4 regions of the Streptomyces albofaciens JCM 4342 genome follow, and region 1 is predicted to be linked to each of the others. Evidence: riboswitches for the same ligand, from Rfam matches in the RefSeq annotation. Region 1 holds a riboswitch; each other region holds the start of a gene.
What was found. Region 1 has a riboswitch for cobalamin ahead of nicT (Nickel transporter NicT). Riboswitches for the same ligand answer to the same signal wherever they lie in the genome.
Positions count from the first base shown of each region.

Region 1 (4,702 bases):
GTGACTTGAAACTTCAAGTAATTGGTGGCCGCCCGGTCCTTCTGGAGGGTCCGCCGGCCCAGACAGGAAAGAGCGTTCGTATGTCCTCCCCCCTCAGCCCCCTCCGTGACTACGGCAGCGGCGTCGACGACCGCCATGCCGCGAGCCCGCATGCGTATGACATCGGTCTGCTGCTGTTGCGGCTCGCGGTCGGATTGATCATGGCCGCGCACGGTACGCAGAAGCTGTTCGGCTGGTTCGACGGGCCGGGGCTGGACGGGACCGGCCAGTTCTTCACGGCCAGCGGCTACCCGTCCGGTGACGCCATGGCCGTCGTCGCCGGTCTCAGCGAGACGCTGGGCGGCCTCGGGCTGGTGCTCGGGCTGCTGACGCCGCTGGCGGGTGCGGCGGTCGTCGGGACGATGGTGAACGCGCTGGGAGTGAAGTGGGGCGGCGGGTTCTTCGCGCCCGAGGGCGTCGAGTACGAGCTGCTGCTCACGGCGGGTGCGGCGGCGCTCGCGCTGACCGGCCCCGGCCGGTACGCGGTCGACCGGCTGCTTCCGGTCCTGCGCGCGCACCGGCTGGTGTACGGCGTGGCCGCCTTGGTGCTCGGGGTGGTTTTGGCGGTCGTGTTCCTGCTGCTGCGTAAGTGAGCGAAAGGGCAGGGCGGGCGGGTCGGACGCATCGGAAGATATCGGGACGAAGCGGGAAGGTGAGGGGTTGACGTGGCGGTACGGCGGTTGAACCACGCGGTGCTCTACGTGCGGGACGTGGGACGCGCGGTGGCCTTCTATACCGAGGCGCTCGGTTTCCGGGTGGACACGGAGATTCCGGGGCGGGCCGCGTTCCTCAGTGCAGAGGGAACGGCCAACGATCACGACCTCGGGCTGTTCGCGGTGGGGGCCGCGGCCCCCGGGCCCGAGCACGGCCGGGTGGGGCTCTACCACCTGGCCTGGGAGGTGGGCACGCTCGGGGAGCTGGCGGACGTGGCGGCGGGGCTGGCGGAGCGGGGCGCGCTGGTCGGCGCCACCGATCACCTGGTGTCCAAGTCGGTGTACGCGAAGGATCCGGACGGCAACGAGTTCGAGGTGATGTGGCGCGTGCCGCGCGAGGACTGGCCGGGGCCGGACGAACCGGACCGGCTCCGTCCGCTCGACCTCGAAGCGGAGCTGGCGCGCTGGGGGCGGGACCTGAAGACGGGGGCGGCGGCCGGTTCGGCTACCTGAGGGGCCGGTTCGGCTGGCTGAGGGGAGGGGCGTGCGTGGGTGTTCGCGGGGGCCAGGCGTTCGTGGGTGGCTTAGGCGTACGCGGGCCTGGGCTTCGCATACCCCGGGCCTTACGCAAACGCTCGTGGATGTGAGGGCCGTCGGGCACGCGGAGTGGTCGGTTGTTCGCGCAAGGGAAGGCCGTCCGCGTACCGCGCGTTCGTCGTCCTCTCCCCTCCCCTCCCCGCCCTCCCTCAGGCGGTCTCCCCGGCCTCCGCCCCTGTCGCCCGCGACGCCCGGGCCGACCAGCGCTTCTCCACGCCGGCCAATCGCCAGTACGCCAAGGCCGCCGCCCAGACGACCACGAACAGGCCGACGATGATGAAGCCGACGTTGTCCAGGTCGATGGACGAGATCCAGTCGGTGACGCCGTCCTTCAGGTCCAGTTTGTCGTGCAGGACGGTGACCAGCTCGATGGTGCCGATGAAGAAGGCGACGGCGATCGACAGGCCGGTGATCGTGAGGTTGTAGTAGACCTTGCGTACCGGGTTCGAGAACGCCCACTGGTACGCGAAGTTCATGAACGTGCCGTCCAGGGTGTCGAACAGGCTCATGCCCGCCGCGAACAGCAGCGGCAGCACCAGGATCGCGTACCAGGGCAGGCCGGCCGCCGCGCCGCTGCCCGCCATCACCATCAGCGTCACCTCGGTCGCGGTGTCGAAGCCGAGGCCGAACAGCAGGCCGAGCGGGTACATCTGGCCGGGTCGGGTGATGGAGCGGGTGAAGCGGCCCAGCACGCGGTTCATGAAGCCGCGCGAGTCGAGGTGCTGCTCCAGCTCCGTCTCGTCGTACCGGCCCTCCCGCATCGCCCGGAACACCCGCCAGATGCCTGCCAGCGCGACGAGGTTGAGCGCGGCGATGAGGTACAGGAAGCCGCCGGAGACCGTGGTGCCCACGGTGCCGAGCACCTGGTGGGCGCGCGATTCGTCGTCCAGCAGGGTGCCCGCGAGCTGCGCGCCGCCGGCGACCAGCGCCGCCATGGCGACGACCACGCTGGAGTGGCCGAGCGCGAACCAGAAGCCCACGGAGACCGGCCGCTTGCCGTCGGCCATCAGTTTGCGGGTGGTGTTGTCGATGGCGGCGATGTGGTCGGCGTCGAAGGCGTGCCGCATGCCGAGGGTGTACGCGGTGAGGCCGAGGCCGACCCCGAAGACCTGTGAGCCCACCGCGTAGTGGTGCGGCACGACCAGCAGGAAGAGCACGCCGAAGGCGACGACGTGCAGTCCGGCGATGACCGCCATCAGCCCCGCGGTCCGCACGGTGTCCTGCCGCCGCCAGCGGAAATCGGGGAGGGGAGAGGCGGATCCGCCGGAGGAGGGCGCGGGCGAAGTGGGGGAAGAGGGAGAGGAGGGAGAGGAGGGAGAAGAGGAAGCAGGGGGGTTTGTGGACAGGGGCATCCGGTGGTCACGCTCCAGCACCTCGTGGATCAGTTCGTGAGATGCCGTGGCCGGTCTCCTGGCTGACGGGTGTACGCGCCCGCCCCGGCCTTCCCGGCCGCGGGCTGCGGCCAGTGGCTCCGTACGGCGAAGGACGCGTACGGACAGGGGCGGGAACTTCCCGATCACAGTGGCGAGGGCCGCTCCGGCCTGGACCTGTAGGTCGTCACCGGTCTTCCCGAACACCACGGCCCGGACACTCTAACTCCGTCGATGCCGAGGGCCGTCGCCCCGGCCATCGGACCTGGGCCTCGGGAACCCGGGGCGCCGGTCGCTCGACTACCTGATCCGGGCCCGCGCAGGCGGGCCGTCGGGCAGTCGAGAGGCGAGAGGCAGGGAGAGCGGGCATATGCGTCCTCGCGTGGATGAGGTGGGGCCGGTGTCGGGGCCGAAGGGGTCGACGGGTCGGACAGGGCAGACGGTGCGAAAGGGGCGGACGGGGAGAGCGGGGCGGACGGGGCGGGCGGTGACGGCGGCGGTGACGGTGCTGGCGGTGGCCGCGCTGGCCTCGGGGTGCGGCGGTGCCGACGGGCAGGATGCCGGGGCCGTGGGCAGCCGGAACGGCTCGGCGGGTGGCTTTCCGGTCACCGTCACCGATTGCGACGGGCGGAAGACGACTTTCTCCACCGCGCCACGGAAAATCGTCACCAGCAATGCGGCGAGTCTGGAGATGCTGCTTCGGCTGGGTGTGGAGGACCGGGTCGTCGGCACCGGATTTCCGCCGGGCAAGGGCACGTTGCCGGGTGAACTCGACGCTCGGGCGCAGCAGGTGCCGGTCCTGGGGAAAACGGTGATTCCGAAGGAGAAGCTGCTCGGTTCCGGGGCCGATCTGTACATCGACACGTTCGCTTCGATGGGCAACATGGGCGGGGCGGCGACCGGCCCGACCGAGGCGGAATTCGCCGCGGCGGGCATCAAGCACGTCTATCTGGCCTCGACGGCGTGCGCGCCGCGCAAGAAGGTGCCGCAGCGGGACCTGTCCGCGGTGGAGGGCGATATCCGGCGCCTCGGGCAGGTCACGGGTACGTCGCCACGGGCATTGCAGCTGGTGGCGGAGATGGAGAAGAAGGTCGCCGAGGTGCGTAAGGCCATCGCGGACGTCCCGGTGGAGAAACGCCCGTCGTACTTCTTCTTCGATTTCGACGCGGGAACGAAGCAGCCCGTCGCCGTCTGCAACCGGCAGGTGGCGAACGCGGTGCTGACCGAGGCCGGGGCGCGGAACATCTTCGCGGACTGCGCGGGTGATTTCCGGCCGGTCTCGTGGGAGGACGTGGTCGACAAGGACCCGGACTGGATCCAGCTCGGCGTACGGAACCGGGGCAGTGCCGCGGCCAATGAGAAGGCATTCGCCGAAGCCGAACAATTCCTGAGGACATTCCCGGCCACGGCGGGCCTGCGCGCGGTGAAGGAAGGCAAGTTCCTGCGCATCGGCTCGGAGCGGACGACCATCGCGGGGGTCGGCAATGCCGATACGGTACGGCGGATCGCGGCGACGCTGTATACGGACCGGCTGGGCCGCCTGGACGGTTCGGTCTCGGGTGGCTCAGCCTTGGGCGGTTCGGCCTCGGGTGGTTCGGCATCGGACGGTTCGGTCTCGGGTGGCTCGGTCTCGGGCGGGGCGGCTGCGGGTGGGGTGGGCCGCTGATGCGGCGGGCCGCCCGTACGTCCCGGGGCTCCGCTCGTACGTCCCCAGGCCCTGCCCGTACGTCTCCGAATCCCGCCCGTACGTCTCCGAATCCCGCCCCTACGTCTCCAGGCCCCGCCCGTACCTCCCCGAGCCCCGCTCAGACGCTCTGGATCGCCGTCGGGCTTCTCCTCGCCCTGCTCGTCGCGCTGACCGCCGCCGTCTCGCTCGGTGCTACCGATATCGCCCCGGGTGAGGTGTGGTCGGTGGTGTTGCGGCGGCTGGGCGGGGAGCCGCCGCGGCCCGGTACGGACGATTTGATCGTCTGGCAGCTGCGGGTTCCCAGGGCGCTGCTCGCCGCGTTGGTCGGCGCGGGGCTCGGGCTCGTCGGTACGACC
Region 1 covers NZ_PDCM01000001.1:2,060,288-2,064,989, forward strand. Annotated here, with positions in the region: gene CP973_RS09300 (DoxX family protein) at 81-632, shown strand; gene CP973_RS09305 (VOC family protein) at 705-1,205, shown strand; gene nicT (Nickel transporter NicT) at 1,439-2,674, opposite strand; cobalamin riboswitch at 2,673-2,885, opposite strand; gene CP973_RS09320 (ABC transporter substrate-binding protein) at 3,147-4,325, shown strand; gene CP973_RS09325 (FecCD family ABC transporter permease) at 4,325-4,702, shown strand, end outside.

Region 2 (4,702 bases), on a different contig from region 1:
GAACGACAGCCCCGGATCGTCCCGCTCGACGACGAACGCGGAGATGCCGCCCGGACCCTCCTCGCCGGTACGGGCCATCACCACGTACACCCGCGAGGTCCCGGCGCCGGAGATGAACTGCTTGACGCCGGTGAGGACATAGCCGTCGCCGTCGCGGACCGCGCGGGTGCGCAGCGCCGCCGCGTCGGACCCGGCGCCCGGCTCGGTCAGGCAGTAGCTGCCCAGGTCCGCCATCGAGCACAGGCCGGGCAGCCGGCGGGCGCGCTGCGCCTCGTCGCCGTACCGGTCGATCATCCAGGCGACCATGTTGTGGATGGACAGATAGCCCGCGATGGACGGGCAGGCGGTGGCCAGCACTTCGAGGACCAGCACGCCGTCCGCCCGGCTCAGCGCGGAGCCGCCGGCGTCCTCCCGTACGTGGATCCCGCCGAGCCCCAGCGCGGCGGCCCTGCGCAGCACGTCCACGGGAAAGTGCTTGTCCCGGTCCCAGGCCACGGCGTGCGGCGCGATGTGCTCCTGCGCGAAGTCCAGCGTCGTCTCCACGATGGCGAGCTGGTCCGGGGTGAGCGCGGCGGCCGTGGTGGCGGTGGTCATGACGCTCATCGGCTCAGCCCATCGTCGGAAGGGTGAAGCTCGCGCCCTCCTTGACCCCGGAGGGCCAGCGCGAGGTGATGGTCTTGGTACGGGTGCAGAAGCGGATCGCGTCCGGGCCGTGCTGGTTCAGGTCGCCGAAGCCGGACCGCTTCCAGCCGCCGAAGGTGTGGTACGCGACCGGCACCGGGATCGGGACGTTGACGCCGACCATGCCGGTGTGCACCCGGCGGCCGAAGTCCCGCGCGGTGTCCCCGTCCCGGGTGAAGATCGCCACGCCGTTGCCGTACGGGTGCTCCGTGGGCAGCCGCAGCGCCTCCTCGTAGTCCGCCGCCCGGACCACCGACAGCACCGGGCCGAAGATCTCCTCCTGGTAGACGCGCATGTCCGGGGTGACCCGGTCGAAGAGCGAGGCGCCCGCGAAGAAGCCGTCCTCGTGGCCGGGCAGGGTGAAGTCCCGCCCGTCCACGACCAGTTCGGCGCCCTCCGCGACACCCAGATCGACATACGCGCGCACCCGGTCCAGCGCGTCCCGGCCGACCAGCGGCCCGAAGTCGGCGTGCGGGTCGTCGCTGCGGCCGACGCGCAGCGCGCCGATCCGCTCCTTGAGCCGCGCCACCAGCGCCTCGGCCGTCTCCTCGCCCACCGGTACGGCGACCGAGACCGCCATGCAGCGCTCGCCCGCCGACCCGTACCCGGCGCCGACCAGCGCGTCCACCGCCTGGTCGAGGTCGGCGTCCGGCATCACGACCAGGTGGTTCTTGGCGCTGCCGAAGCACTGGGCGCGCTTGCCGTGCGCCGCGGCGGTCGCGTAGACGTGCGCGGCGACCGGCGTCGAGCCGACGAAGCCCAGCGCCCCGACGCGCGGGTCCTCCAGCAGCGTGTCCACCGACTCCTTGCCGCCGTGCACGACGTTGAGGACGCCCGGCGGCAGGCCCGCCTCCAGGAACAGCTCGGCCAGCCGCAGCGGCACCGACGGCGCCCGCTCGGACGGCTTGAGCACGAACGCGTTGCCGCAGGCCAGGGCCGGTGCGGCCATCCACAGCGGGATCATCGCGGGGAAGTTGAACGGGGTGATCCCGGCGATCACGCCGATCGGGCGGCGCAGCGAGTGCACATCGATGCCGGTCCCGGCGTTGTCGGTGAACTCGCCCTTGAGCAGATGCGGGATCCCGGCGGCGAACTCCACCACCTCCAGTCCGCGCTGGAGGTCGCCGTGCGCGTCCGGAACCGTCTTGCCGTGCTCGCTCGACAGCAGTCGGGCCAGCGACTCCCGCTCGCCCTCGACCAGGCGCAGGAAATTCAGCAGCACCCGGGCGCGCCGCTGCGGGTTCCACTCGCCCCACTCCGGCTGGGCCGCTGCCGCGTCGGCGACCGCGGCCGTCGTCTCGGCCCGGTCCGCGAGGGGGACGCGGGCCTGCACGGTGCCGGTGTTGGGGTCGTACACATCGCCGTAAGCACCCGATGTTCCCGGTGTGTGCCTGCCGCCGATGAAATGGGTCAGTTCTCGGACCATGGGGAGCCTGCTCTCGTCAGGTGGGACCCGGGGATGGCACGGCCGGGCGCGCGAGCGGCGCGGTTGGCGCGCGGCGGGCGGCGGGGCCGTGGGACGCGAAAGGCGTGGAACCGTCAGTCCGCGGGCGGCGCCGCGGGCCGGGCCGGATCACCTGGGCCGTGGGTACGCACCGGTGCCATGCGTGTCTGCTCCATCCTCGTGGACAACACGGAAGAAACACCCGCGGCCGGTATCCTGGCTTCCGGATCACCGCGCGCCGCCCGCCTTCCCGACGCGTTCGCGTCAGTGGCGTCCTGCTCGGCGTCGCACTCCCCGGTCACAGTGGCGGGACCGCGCCGGAATCGCACCGGCTTCCCTGCACCGCGGGCCGTGCCCACGAACATATAGTTGGACGTCCTAGTAAGTCCAGAGCGGCCGGCCGGTCTTCCGGGCGTCCGGGCCGTCGGCCGCCGGTCGTCCGAGGCGTTGGCCGCCGGTCGTCCGAGGCGTCGGCCGTTGGGTCCGGGCCGTCGGCCCTTCCGGTACGGGCCGGCCGCCGGCCTCACTCCTCCCGCACCGGATACGGCACGAACGTGCTGCGGTTCTCGTCGACGAGCAGCGCCCGGCCGAGCGGCGGCACGGCCCGCTGCGGGCACTCCAGCCGTTCGCAGACCCGGCAGCCCATGCCGATCGGGGTGGCCGCGGCGGCGTTGTCCAGGTCCAGCCCGTCCGAGTAGACGAGCCGGGACGCGTGCCGGATCTCGCAGCCCAGGCCGATGGCGAAGGTCTTGCCCGGATCGCCCCAGCCGCCCCGGTGCCGGGTGACCGTACGCGCCGTCCACAGATAGCGGCGGCCGTCCGGCATCGCCGCGATCTGCACGTGGATGCGGCTGGGCGCGGTGAACGCCTCGTAGACGTTCCACAGCGGGCACGTACCGCCCGCCCGCGAGAAGTGGAAGCCGGTGGCGGACTGCCGCTTGGACATGTTGCCCGCCCGGTCGACCCGTACGAACGAGAACGGCACCCCGCGCCGTCGCGGCCGCTGCAAGGTGCTCAGCCGGTGGCATACCGTCTCGTAGCCGAGGCCGAAGCGGTCGGTCAGCCGCTCGATGTCGTACCGCACTTCCTCCGCCGCGGCGTGGAACGGCCCGTACGGCAGCACCAGCGCCGCCGCGAAGTAGTTGGCCACGCCGATCCGGGCCAGCGACCAAGTGGCCGAGCCCTCCGCGAAGTCCTCCGAGGCGGGCCGCGACAGTTCGTCACCGGCCTCCAGCAGCGCCAGCTGGGTGGCCATGCGGAAGGCCCGCTGGCCGGGACGCAGCCCCGTCGACAGGCGCAGCACCCGGGCGGCCGGATCGTAGTGGTGCAGCGGCCCGTCCGGGGTGTCGACGAGGCGTACGCCGTGCCGCTCGGTGAGCCGGGCGGCCAGCGCGCGCCCCACCTCGCCGGGGCGGATGCCCAGTTCGGCGGCGAGCTCTTCCGCTGCGGTGTCCGCCTCGTGCAGATAGTTCTGCCGACGGTAGAAGAACTCGCGGATCTCCTCGTGCGGCGACAGCGGCGCGGCCGGGTCGGCCCCGCCGCCCCGCGCCTCCGCCACCTCCGCCAGCCGCTCGGTCAGCGCCCGGTTGCGCCGCCCCAGATCCAGCAGGACGGCGGCCACGGCGGGCTGCCGCGAGGCGAGTTCGGACAGGTCGGCGGGGGAGACCCGGGCGGCGGCCAGCTCGTCGGCCAGCGCCTCGCGCAGGTCGGCCAGCACCCGGCTGGTGTCCCGCTCGGCGAAGAACCCCGGGTCCACCCCGAACGCCTCGGTCAGCCGCAACAGTACGGGCACGGTCAGCGGCCGCGAGTCGTGCTCCATCTGGTTCAGATAGCTGGGCGAGATGGCCAGTACGCGGGCCAGCGCGGCCTGGCTGAACCCCCGCTCCTCCCGCAGCCGGCGCAGCCGCGCCCCGGCGTAGATCTTGCTCACGGTGCCCCCTCCGTCGCTGCCGCGCGGCACACCTTAGTGGCCGACAGGGCGTCGCGGACCTTCGCAACCTTGGCGAACCGGGAGCGGTTGCCGGCAGAAGTCGGCTGCGGGGGCCGGCTGGCGACGCCTTGTGCCGAGGCACCGGTGGGTTCGCAGTCTTCACCGGCCGGGGGTGGGAGAGAAGGCGGCCGGCCGAGCGCCCCGCCGGACGCGCGGCGTTACCGCTCCGCCTCGTCCCACGCTGTGCCGAGCAGGCCCGCGTGACTGGTGAGCAGGGCGACGAGGGCGGCGGTCACCCGGGGGCCCCACCCGTCGGCCGGCACCTCCAGCTCGAAGTCCTCCACACCGCTCGCCCCGTCCAGGACCGGGCTCCGCCGGTCGCCCGCGTACCACCGGATACGGCGCGGCATCCGGGCACCGCCACCGCTGCCCGACGCCAGGCTGCCGACCACGATGAGCACCTGGACGGGCAGGATCAGCCACCACACCCACCACCAGAAGAGCCGCCCCTTGAGGCCGACGGCGGGTTCCCGGCCGGTCTGCCGGACCGTCCAGCGCGTCCGGCCCGTGCCGTCGCTCCGGGCCGGCGCCCGTGTGACGACCGCCAGGGACGTGCCGTACCCGTCCTGCACCTCGTAGGAGGCGGG
Region 2 covers NZ_PDCM01000002.1:2,069,952-2,074,653, reverse strand. Annotated here, with positions in the region: gene CP973_RS29285 (acyl-CoA dehydrogenase family protein) at 1-594, opposite strand, end outside; gene CP973_RS29280 (CoA-acylating methylmalonate-semialdehyde dehydrogenase) at 608-2,107, opposite strand; cobalamin riboswitch at 2,315-2,500, opposite strand; gene CP973_RS29275 (short-chain fatty acyl-CoA regulator family protein) at 2,649-4,055, opposite strand; gene CP973_RS29270 (hypothetical protein) at 4,274-4,687, opposite strand.
Region 2: it holds a riboswitch for cobalamin, as region 1 does, so the genes downstream of both, CP973_RS29280 (CoA-acylating methylmalonate-semialdehyde dehydrogenase) here and nicT (Nickel transporter NicT) in region 1, are expected to answer to the same signal.

Region 3 (4,702 bases), 690 kb from region 1:
GCGGACGCGGCCGGGGCGGGGGACGGCGGCGGTATCGGCGGTGCCCCCGGCGGCACGAACGGCAGCCCGGCCGGGACCCCGCCCTCGATCAGCCGCAGCAGCGCGTCCGTGTCCGCGTGCTCCTCGATCAGGTCGCCCAGCCGGTCGAGCTGCTCCTCGCGCAGCGCGGCGAAGCTGGTGTCCGGCGCCGGGACGAACGCGCGGCCCGCGTCGGCGGCCACCCGCCGCAGGAACGCCCGCCGGAAACCGTCGCTCTCCAGGGAGCCGTGCCAGTGGGTGCCCCAGACGGCCCCGGACCGGCAGCCTGCCAGGAACGGCTCCCCGCCGTCGATCTCCGCCACGCCGTGGTGGATCTCGTATCCCTCGACCGGCTCGCCCAGCGCCTCGCCGGACGGCCGGGCCAGCGTCTTCTCGGCCGCGAACCGTACGCGTACGGGCAGCAGCCCCAGCCCGTCCACGGTCCCGGCCTTCGACTCGACCTCGTCCTCGATGCGCTCGCCCAGCATCTGGAAGCCGCCGCAGATGCCGAGCACCGGGCGGCCCTCCGCGGCCCGCCGCCGCACCGCGTCCGCGATGCCGCGCTCGCGCAGCCACTGGAGCGCGCGGACGGTGCCGCGGGTGCCGGGCAGGACGACGAGGTCGGCGTCGGCCAGTTCCTCGGGGCGGTCCACGAACCGGACCACGACGCCCGGTTCGGCGGCCAGCGCGTCCACGTCCGTGAAGTTCGACATCAGCGGTACGGCGGCCACGGCGACGCGCAGCACGTCCGCGCCGTGCGGCGGCGCGACGACGCTCTCGCGGACCGCGCCGCGCAGCGAGACGCGGAGGCCGTCCTCCTCGTCGATGCCGAGGCCGTGCGCGAACGGCAGCACCCCGAGGGTGGGCCGTCCGCTCAGCCCCTTCAGCATCTCCAGGCCGGGTTCCAGCAGCGTCACATCGCCGCGGAACTTGTTGACGAGATAGCCCGCGACCAGCGCCTGGTCCTCCCGGGACAGCAGCGCCGTGGTGCCGAAGAACGAGGCGAACACGCCGCCCCGGTCGATGTCGCCGACCACCACGACCGGAATCCTGGCGGCGCGCGCGATGCCCATGTTCACGATGTCGGTGCGCCGCAGGTTGATCTCCGCGGGGCTGCCGGCGCCCTCGCAGATCACCGCGTCATGCGTACGGCGCAGCTCCTGGAGACAGCCCGTGACCGTGCCGAGCAGCCGCTCCTGGCGCCCCGCGTGGTAGCCGCGCGCGCTCAGCTCGCCCACCGGCCTGCCCATCAGCACGACCTGGCTGCTGCGGTCACCGCCCGGCTTCAGCAGCACGGGATTCATCAGCGCGCTCGGCTCGACGCGCGCCGCCGCGGCCTGCATGGCCTGCGCCCGCCCGATCTCCGCGCCCTCGCGCGTCACGAACGAGTTCAGCGACATGTTCTGCGCCTTGAACGGCGCCACCTTGACGCCCTTGCGGGCCAGCCAGCGGCAGATGCCCGCCGTCACCACGCTCTTGCCCGCGTCGGACGTGGTGCCGGCCACCAGCAGCCCGCCGCCCAGCGGCGCCCCACCCGAACCGTTCACCTGGCACTCCTCGCCGTCCGTACGTTGCTGCTGCTCACTTGGCCCTCCCGGCCGTACGGGACCGGCGTACCGCCCCGGCCGCCAGCCGGCCCGTGACCGTGGCCGCCAGGGCCAGCGCGCTCACCCGGCGCGACAGCCGTACGGCCCGCTCGATGTCCGGCACCGCGACGGGGCGCCCGGTGCCGCCGTTGAGCACCGGCCGGTGCTCGACCCGGCCGCCGTACGCCAGGGTGCCGCCCAGCCGTACGCCCAGCGCGCCCGCGAACGCGGCCTCCACCGGGCCCGCGTTGGGGCTCGGGTGGGACGCGCCGTCCTGCCGCCAGGCGCGCCACGCGCCCCGCCGGTCCGGACCGGCCAGGACCGCCAGCGCGGCGGTCAGCCGGGAGCCGGGGAAGCCGGCCACGTCGTCGAGGCGGGCCGAGGCCCACCCGAAGCGGCGGTAGCGCGGCGATGTGTGGCCCACCATCGCGTCCAGCGTGTTGACGGCGCGGAACGCCAGCAGCCCGGGAACACCGGCGACCGCGCCCCACACCAGGGCGCCGACCACCGCGTCCGAGGTGTTCTCGGCGACGGACTCGACCACCGCGCGCGCCATCTGCTGCCCGTCCAGGGCCTGCGGGTCGCGCCCGCACAGGTGCGGCAGGCGCTCGCGCGCCACATCGAGGTCGCCCACGGCGAGCGCCCCGCCGACGGCCCGTGCCTCGCGGCCCAGCGAGGTGCCGCCCAGGACGGCCCAGGTGGCGGCGGCGGTCAGCGCCACGGAGGCGGGGAAGGCCGCGGGGGAGCGGCGTACGGCACGGGTGAGCAGCGTGGCACCGGCGGCGGTGCCGCCGGCGAGCAGTGCGGTGTGCAGGGCTCCGCGCCCGCGGCCGTCGCTCCACAGGCGGCGCTCCACGGCCGCCGCGGCCCGCCCGAAGGCGGCCACCGGGTGACCGCGCCGGGGGTCGCCCACGACCAGGTCGCCGAGGAAACCGAGGGCCGCGCCGCACGCGTAGCCGGCGTGTTCGGCACGCATCGGATCAGACCGCCGTCGCGCCTCGGAGGGGCAGCGGGGTACGTCCAGCGGGTCTCGAACTGCGGCCGGGCATGGCGGTAGGTCCTCACTCAGGGTCCGCGCCCTGGTTCGACGGGTACGGCGACGAGAGTCTCCTGGCTCCCCGGATCGGCGCTTCCCCCGGCCTTCCAGTCCGTACGGAACCCGCGTCCCGGACGCGGACCGTGGCCCTTGATGGAGGAGCGCTCCCCGGTGACAGTGGCGGGACCGCGCCGGATTCTCACCGGACTTCCTCATCTGTCGCCGATTGGCTCCGGCAGTCCACCACGCTCCGCGAAGCCCGTCAACTCGCGCTTGACCTGCGGCGCGGGGCGGGGGCCGCGCCTGTGTCGGAGGACACAGGCGGCCACTGCCCGCGGACGGCGACGGGGCGCCCGGTGACCGCGGCGGGTGCCGCGGCCACCGGACGCCCCGGGGCGCCGTGCCGGTGCCGGTCAGGCGGCGACGATCAGGTAGATGCCGTACGCCACGGCCGCCGCGCACAGCGCGAAGCAGGCGTACGCGCCGGCCCGCGCCGCCCCGCCGGGACCGTCGGCGGCCACCGCCTCGCCCTCCTGCCGGGGCTTGCGGGACGTGCCGACGATGCCGAGGGTGAACAGGCCCACGATGCCGACCGTCACGACCAGCGTGACGCCGAAGACCTGGCCGAGCGCTGCCCAGTCGATGCTCATTGCGTTCTCGTTCCTTCGTGGAAGCCGGGGGAGGCGGGGAGCCGTACGGCGGGGTCAGCCGGCGGCCGAGCCGGCCTTGGCGCGGGGCTCGGTCCCGTGCTTCTCGTGCGGGTGGGCGGCCACCGGGGCGGCGATCACCGGGGCCGCGCCGACCGGGTCGGTGAGCCGCGCCCCGGCCACCGCGGGCGCGGGGATCGTGGCGGCCGTCGCGGGCTCGGTGGCGACCGGGCCGGCGGGCGGCGGCGAGACGGCCTGGAGGGCGGCGGTCACGACACCCGCGGGCTCCGCGGCCGGGCCCTCGTTGACGTTGGTGTGGTCCACCGGCTTGCGCCGGGAGGCCACCCAGATCGCGCCGCAGACGGCGAGCGCGAGGACCGCGACGGTCGCGATGCCCCAGTCGCCCTGGTCCGCCAGCAGCGCGGCGCCCGCAGCGACCAGACCGGCGGCCGGCAGCGTCAGGCCCCAGGCGACGACCATCCGGCCCGCCGTGGACCAGCGCACCACGCCGCCCTTGCGGCCCAGCCCGGAACCCATGACGGAGCCGGAGCAGACCTGGGTGGTGGAGAGCGCGAAGCCGAGGTGGGAGGAGGCCAGGATGGTGGCCGCGGCGCCGGTCTGGGCGGCGAAGCCCTGCGGCGGCTGGATGTCGGTGATGCCCTTGCCCATCGTGCGGATGATCCGCCAGCCGCCCAGGTACGTGCCGAGCGCGATGGCCAGGCCCGCCGAGGCGATGACCCACAGCGGCGGGTCGGCGTGCGGTGCCACGACGCCGCCGGTGATCAGCGCCAGGGTGATCACGCCCATCGTCTTCTGGGCGTCGTTGGTGCCGTGGGCGAGGGAGACCAGGGCGGCGGAGGCGATCTGCCCGGCGCGGTAGCCCTTGGCGGTGTCCTCCTCGGCGCGGTCGCGGGCCAGCCGGTACGTCAGCCGGGTCGCGGCCATCGAGGCCAGACCGGCCACGATCGGCGCGGCGACGGCCGGGATGAGGACCTTCATGACAACGGCGCCGCCGTGCACGCCGCTCGCGCCGACGGACACCAGGGTCGCGCCGATCAGGCCGCCGAAGAGGGCGTGCGAGGAGCTGGAGGGGAGCCCGGCCAGCCAGGTGACGAGGTTCCAGACGATGGCGCCGACCAGTCCGGCGAAGATCACCTCTGGTCTGATGCCGGCGGTCTCGTCGATGATCCCGCCGGAGATGGTCTTGGCGACCTCCACGGACAGGAATGCGCCGAGCAGGTTGAGGGCCGCCGACATCGCCACCGCCGTCTTGGGCTTGAGTGCCCCGGTGGAAATGGTGGTGGCCATGGCGTTGGCCGTGTCGTGGAAGCCGTTCGTAAAGTCGAACACCAAGGCCGTGACGATCACGATCCCGATGAGAAGCGTGATGTGTTCCATTCACCCAGGCAATCAGT
Region 3 covers NZ_PDCM01000001.1:2,746,429-2,751,130, forward strand. Annotated here, with positions in the region: gene CP973_RS12310 (cobyric acid synthase) at 1-1,541, opposite strand, end outside; gene CP973_RS12315 (cobalamin biosynthesis protein) at 1,600-2,580, opposite strand; cobalamin riboswitch at 2,708-2,854, opposite strand; gene CP973_RS12320 (hypothetical protein) at 3,054-3,290, opposite strand; gene CP973_RS12325 (inorganic phosphate transporter) at 3,345-4,685, opposite strand.
Region 3: it holds a riboswitch for cobalamin, as region 1 does, so the genes downstream of both, CP973_RS12315 (cobalamin biosynthesis protein) here and nicT (Nickel transporter NicT) in region 1, are expected to answer to the same signal.

Region 4 (4,702 bases), on a different contig from region 1:
GTCTTGATGCCGCGCTTCCAGGCGTAGGCGTACATCGAGCTGAGCTTGCCGATGGTCGGCGACGCCATGAACAGGTTCAGCGACTGGCTCTGGTCGAGGTAGGGCGTACGGTCCGCCGCCATGTCGATCAGGGCACGCTGCGGGATCTCCCAGGCCGTGCGGTACAGCTCGCGGATCTCCGCGGGGATCCAGTCCAGCTCCTGCACCGAGCCGTTGCCCTCGCGCAGTGCGTCACGGGTGCGCTCGTCCCACAGGCCCAGCGCCTTCAGCTCCTCGATCAGGTACGCGTTGACCTGGAGGAACTCGCCGCTCAGCGTCTCGCGCTTGAACAGGTTGGAGACCTGCGGCTCGATGCACTCGTACACGCCCGCGATCGAGGCGATGGTCGCGGTCGGCGCGATGGCCAGCAGCAGCGAGTTGCGCATGCCGGTCGCCGCGATACGGGTGCGCAGCGCCGCCCACCGGTCCGCCCAGCGCGGCTCGGCGTTCGGGTAGTGGTCGGGGTGCAGCACGCCCCGGGCCGTACGGGTTGCGGACCAGGCCGGGTGCGGCCCGTGCCGCTCGGCGAGGTCGGCGGACGCCTCGTACGCGGCGAGCATGATCCGCTCGGAGATGCGGGTGGACAGCTCCCGCGCCTCGGGCGAGTCGAAGCCGAGCCGCAGCCGGAAGAAGACGTCCTGGAGTCCCATCAGGCCCAGGCCCACCGGCCGCCAGCGCGAGTTGGAGGCGCCGGCCTGCTCGGTCGGGTAGAAGTTGATGTCCACCACGCGGTCCAGGAAGGTCACGGCCGTACGGACCGTGGCGTCCAGCCGCTCCCAGTCCATCTCGCCGTCGTCGCCCAGGTGGGCGGCCAGGTTGACCGAGCCGAGGTTGCAGACCGCGGTCTCGCCGTCGTCGGTGACCTCCAGGATCTCGGTGCACAGGTTCGAGGAGTGCACCACCTTGCCGGGCTCGGCGGTCTGGTTGGCGGTGCGGTTGGCGGCGTCCTTGAAGGTCATCCAGCCGTTGCCGGTCTGCGCGAGGGTGCGCATCATCCGCGCGTACAGGATGCGCGCCGGGACCTGCTTGACGGCCAGGCCCGCGGCCTCCGCCTCGCGGTACGCGGCGTCGAACTCGTCGCCGTACAGGTCCACCAGCTCCGGCACGTCGCTGGGGGAGAACAGCGACCAGTCGGCGTCCGCCTCGACGCGGCGCATGAACTCGTCGGGGATCCAGTGCGCGATGTTCAGGTTGTGGGTGCGCCGGGCGTCCTCGCCCGTGTTGTCGCGCAGCTCCAGGAACTCCTCCAGGTCCGCGTGCCAGGTCTCCAGGTAGACACAGGCCGCGCCCTTGCGCCGGCCGCCCTGGTTCACGGCCGCGACCGAGGCGTCCAGGGTGCGCAGGAACGGCACGATGCCGTTGGAGTGGCCGTTGGTGCCGCGGATCAGCGAGCCGCGGGCGCGCACCCGGGAGTACGACAGGCCGATGCCGCCGGCGTGCTTCGACAGGCGCGCCACCTGGTGGTAGCGGTCGTAGATCGAGTCCAGCTCGTCCAGCGGGGAGTCCAGCAGGTAGCAGGAGGACATCTGCGGGTGCCGGGTGCCGGAGTTGAAGAGGGTGGGGGAGGAGGGCAGGTACGACAGCGTGCTGGTCAGCCGGTACAGCTCGGCGACGTCGTCCACGGCCCGCTCGCCGTGGTCCTCGGCCAGGCCGCAGGCCACCCGCAGCAGGAAGTGCTGCGGGGTCTCGATGACCTGCCGGGAGATCGGGTGGCGCAGCAGGTAGCGGGAGTGCAGGGTGCGCAGGCCGAAGTAGCCGAACCGGTCGTCGGCGCCGTCCGCGAGGGCGCGCTCCACCAGCTCGTCCAGGCGCGCCGCGTGGGTCCGTACGAACTCCGCCGTGTCGTCGGCGATCAGGCCCTCGCGGTGTCCGACGGCGACGGAGGCGGAGAAGGCGGTCGCCCCCTCCGCGGCCGCCTCCTCCGCGATGGCGAGCGTCAGCAGGCGGGCGGCCAGCTTGGAGTACTGCGGCTCGTCGCCGATCAGGCCGGCGGCGGCCTCCATGGCCAGCGAGCGCAGTTCGGCCTCGTCGGAGCCGGGGTGGCGGCCGCGCAGCGCGGCGGCGGCGACCTTGCCGGGGTCGGTGGCGTCCAGGTCGGCGGTGAGGTCGGTCAGCGTGCGCAGCAGCGCGGCGCCGGGGCCGTCCTCGGCCCGGCCGCCGGCGTCCTGCCGGGGCTTCGTGTCCTTCGCGGGCTGCACGACCTGCCGGTCTGACGCGGGCTCCGTTGGCGCGATGGTCACGTGCTGCTCTCCCTCACTCGGCGGGGGCCCGGGGGAGGCACGGAGGGCCGCGTACGGGCGTGCGGCACCCCTGGCACGGCGAGGGGCGCGCGGGCACACCGCGCAGCGTCCACCGGCCCAACCCGCGAGGCCCGGACGTATCGACGACCGCGCCGGGATGGCGCGGGCGTACTGCGGGCAGGTCTTCGGACTCACGGGTGCGGATTGCCGCACTTCGTACACCGTTGCGGGACAGTTCCGGATTCGCACCGGATTCCCCTGCGACGACAGCGAGCACGAGCATACATCTTGTGCTGCCTCGTGCACCCACCCCCATATCTTGTGTCGCGTTGGCGCGGGGTTGTCCGGAGCCGTGGTATTCGGCAGCCGTTCCGAGGCCGTTCGCCGGGCGCTGCGGGGCCGCCCAGAAGCCCCTGCGGAGGCTTCCTGAAGCCGTTCCGGGCCTTCCGGCCGGGGCCCGGCGGCCCTCCTGGACGGGGGCTGATGCAGGGGGCGTATTGGTGGCGCGGAATGTCCCTGATGCGTTGACCGGGACTCCTGAAGCGTATTGGCTCCTTGTCTGCTCCGTCGCCCGGCGGGGCGGGTGGGGGGCCTGATGTGAGGGGGGAGACATGCGAAGAAACGGTGCTGCGCGCGGCGTGGCGAGAGCCGTGGGGCTGCTGGCCGGAGCGTGTGCCGTGGCGGGGGTGCTGTCCGCGACGGCCACCGCGGCACGGCCGGCGGCCCCGGCGACCGAACGGGTCAGCGTCGCCGCGGACGGAACGCAGGGAAACGGTTTCTCGGGCGGTCCGACGCTCAGCGCGAACGGGCGGTTCGTGGCATTCACCTCGGAAGCCACCAATCTGGGACCCGCCGACGCCAACGGCCAACAAGACGTGTACGTCAAGGATTTACGGACGGGAAAGGTCGACCTGGTCAGCGTCGCCGGTGACGGCACGCGCGGCAACGCCCTGTCCGGATCACCCGAGATCAGCGCCGACGGGCGGTACGTGGCCTTCTACTCCTCGGCGTCGAACCTGGTGCCCGGCGACACCAACGGCGAGGGCGACGTGTTCGTCCACGACCGGCTGACCGGCCGCACCACGAGCCCCACCGCGGGCGCGGGCACGTCCCCGTACGGCTACGGGGTGCAGAACTTCACCCTCAGCGGCGACGGCCGCCACCTCGCCTTCGGCTCGTACCGCGCGGACCTGGTGCCCGGCGACACCAACGAGCGCCTGGACATCTTCGTCCACGATGTGCAGAAGGAAACGACGAAACGGGTCAGTGTGGCGAGCGACGGCACGCAGGCCGACGGCCCCTCCGCCTTCCCGTCGATCAGCGCCGACGGCCGTCGGGTCGCGTTCACCTCCAAGGCGACGAACCTCACCCCCGCCGGACCCGGCTTCCGCCGCCCGCCGCCGCAGGACCCCCTGTACGTCCACGACCTGGACACCGGGCGGACGAGCGTGGCGAGCCTCGGCTCGACGGGCGCCGTGGTCGGCGTGTCGCCGTTCCCCCGGCTGAGCCCCGACGGCCGGCACGCGGTCTTCGCCTCCGTGGCCGACGACGTGGTGCCCGGCGACACCAACGGCACGTACGACATCTTCGTCCGCGACCTGGGGAAGGGCACCACCCGGATGGCGTCCCGCGCGCACGACGGTGCCCAGGGCAACGGCTGGTCCTCCGACGGGCGGCTCAGCGCGGACAACCGGCGCCTCTTCTTCACCTCCGCGGCGACCAACCTGGTGCCCGGCGACACCAACCGCGAGGTCGACGCCTTCGTCCGCGACCTGCGCACCGGGCGGGTCGAACGGATCAACGTCACCGCGGACGGCGGCCAGTCGTCCTCCTGGACCAATACCGCGGTGCCCGACGCCGCCGGGCGGCTGGCGGTCTTCGACTCGCGCGACGACGGGCTGGTGCCCGGTGACACGAACGGGACGGGCGACGTCTTCGTCCGCCGGCTCACGCACTGACGTCAACGGCGACGCACGCATTCACCAGGAGGGGAATCCGCCATGAGGTCCACCCGCACCACCGTACGAAGACTCGCCGCCGTCACCGGGGTGTGCGCGCTCGCCGCGCTGCTGCCCGCCACGACGGCCGCCGCCCGGTCCGCGCCGCCGTCCGGCACCGAGCGGGCCAGCGTCGCCGCCGACGGCACACAGGGCAACGGCGGCTCGTCCGGCTCGATGATCAGCGCCGACGGCCGGTTCGCCGTGTTCGGCTCCGACGCGACGAACCTGGTGCCCGGCGACACCAACGGCCAGCCGGACATCTTCGTCAAGAACCTGCGCACGGGCGCCGTCGAACGCGTCAACGTGGCGAGCGACGGCACCCAGGCCGACTCCTGGTCGTCCACGCCCACCATCAGCGCCGACGGCCGGTATGTCGCCTTCGCCTCCGGTGCCGCCAACCTCGTGCCGGGGGACACCAACGCC
Region 4 covers NZ_PDCM01000002.1:3,153,513-3,158,214, reverse strand. Annotated here, with positions in the region: gene CP973_RS33565 (ribonucleoside-diphosphate reductase subunit alpha) at 1-2,279, opposite strand, end outside; cobalamin riboswitch at 2,439-2,602, opposite strand; gene CP973_RS33560 (TolB family protein) at 2,918-4,237, shown strand; gene CP973_RS33555 (TolB family protein) at 4,280-4,702, shown strand, end outside.
Region 4: it holds a riboswitch for cobalamin, as region 1 does, so the genes downstream of both, CP973_RS33565 (ribonucleoside-diphosphate reductase subunit alpha) here and nicT (Nickel transporter NicT) in region 1, are expected to answer to the same signal.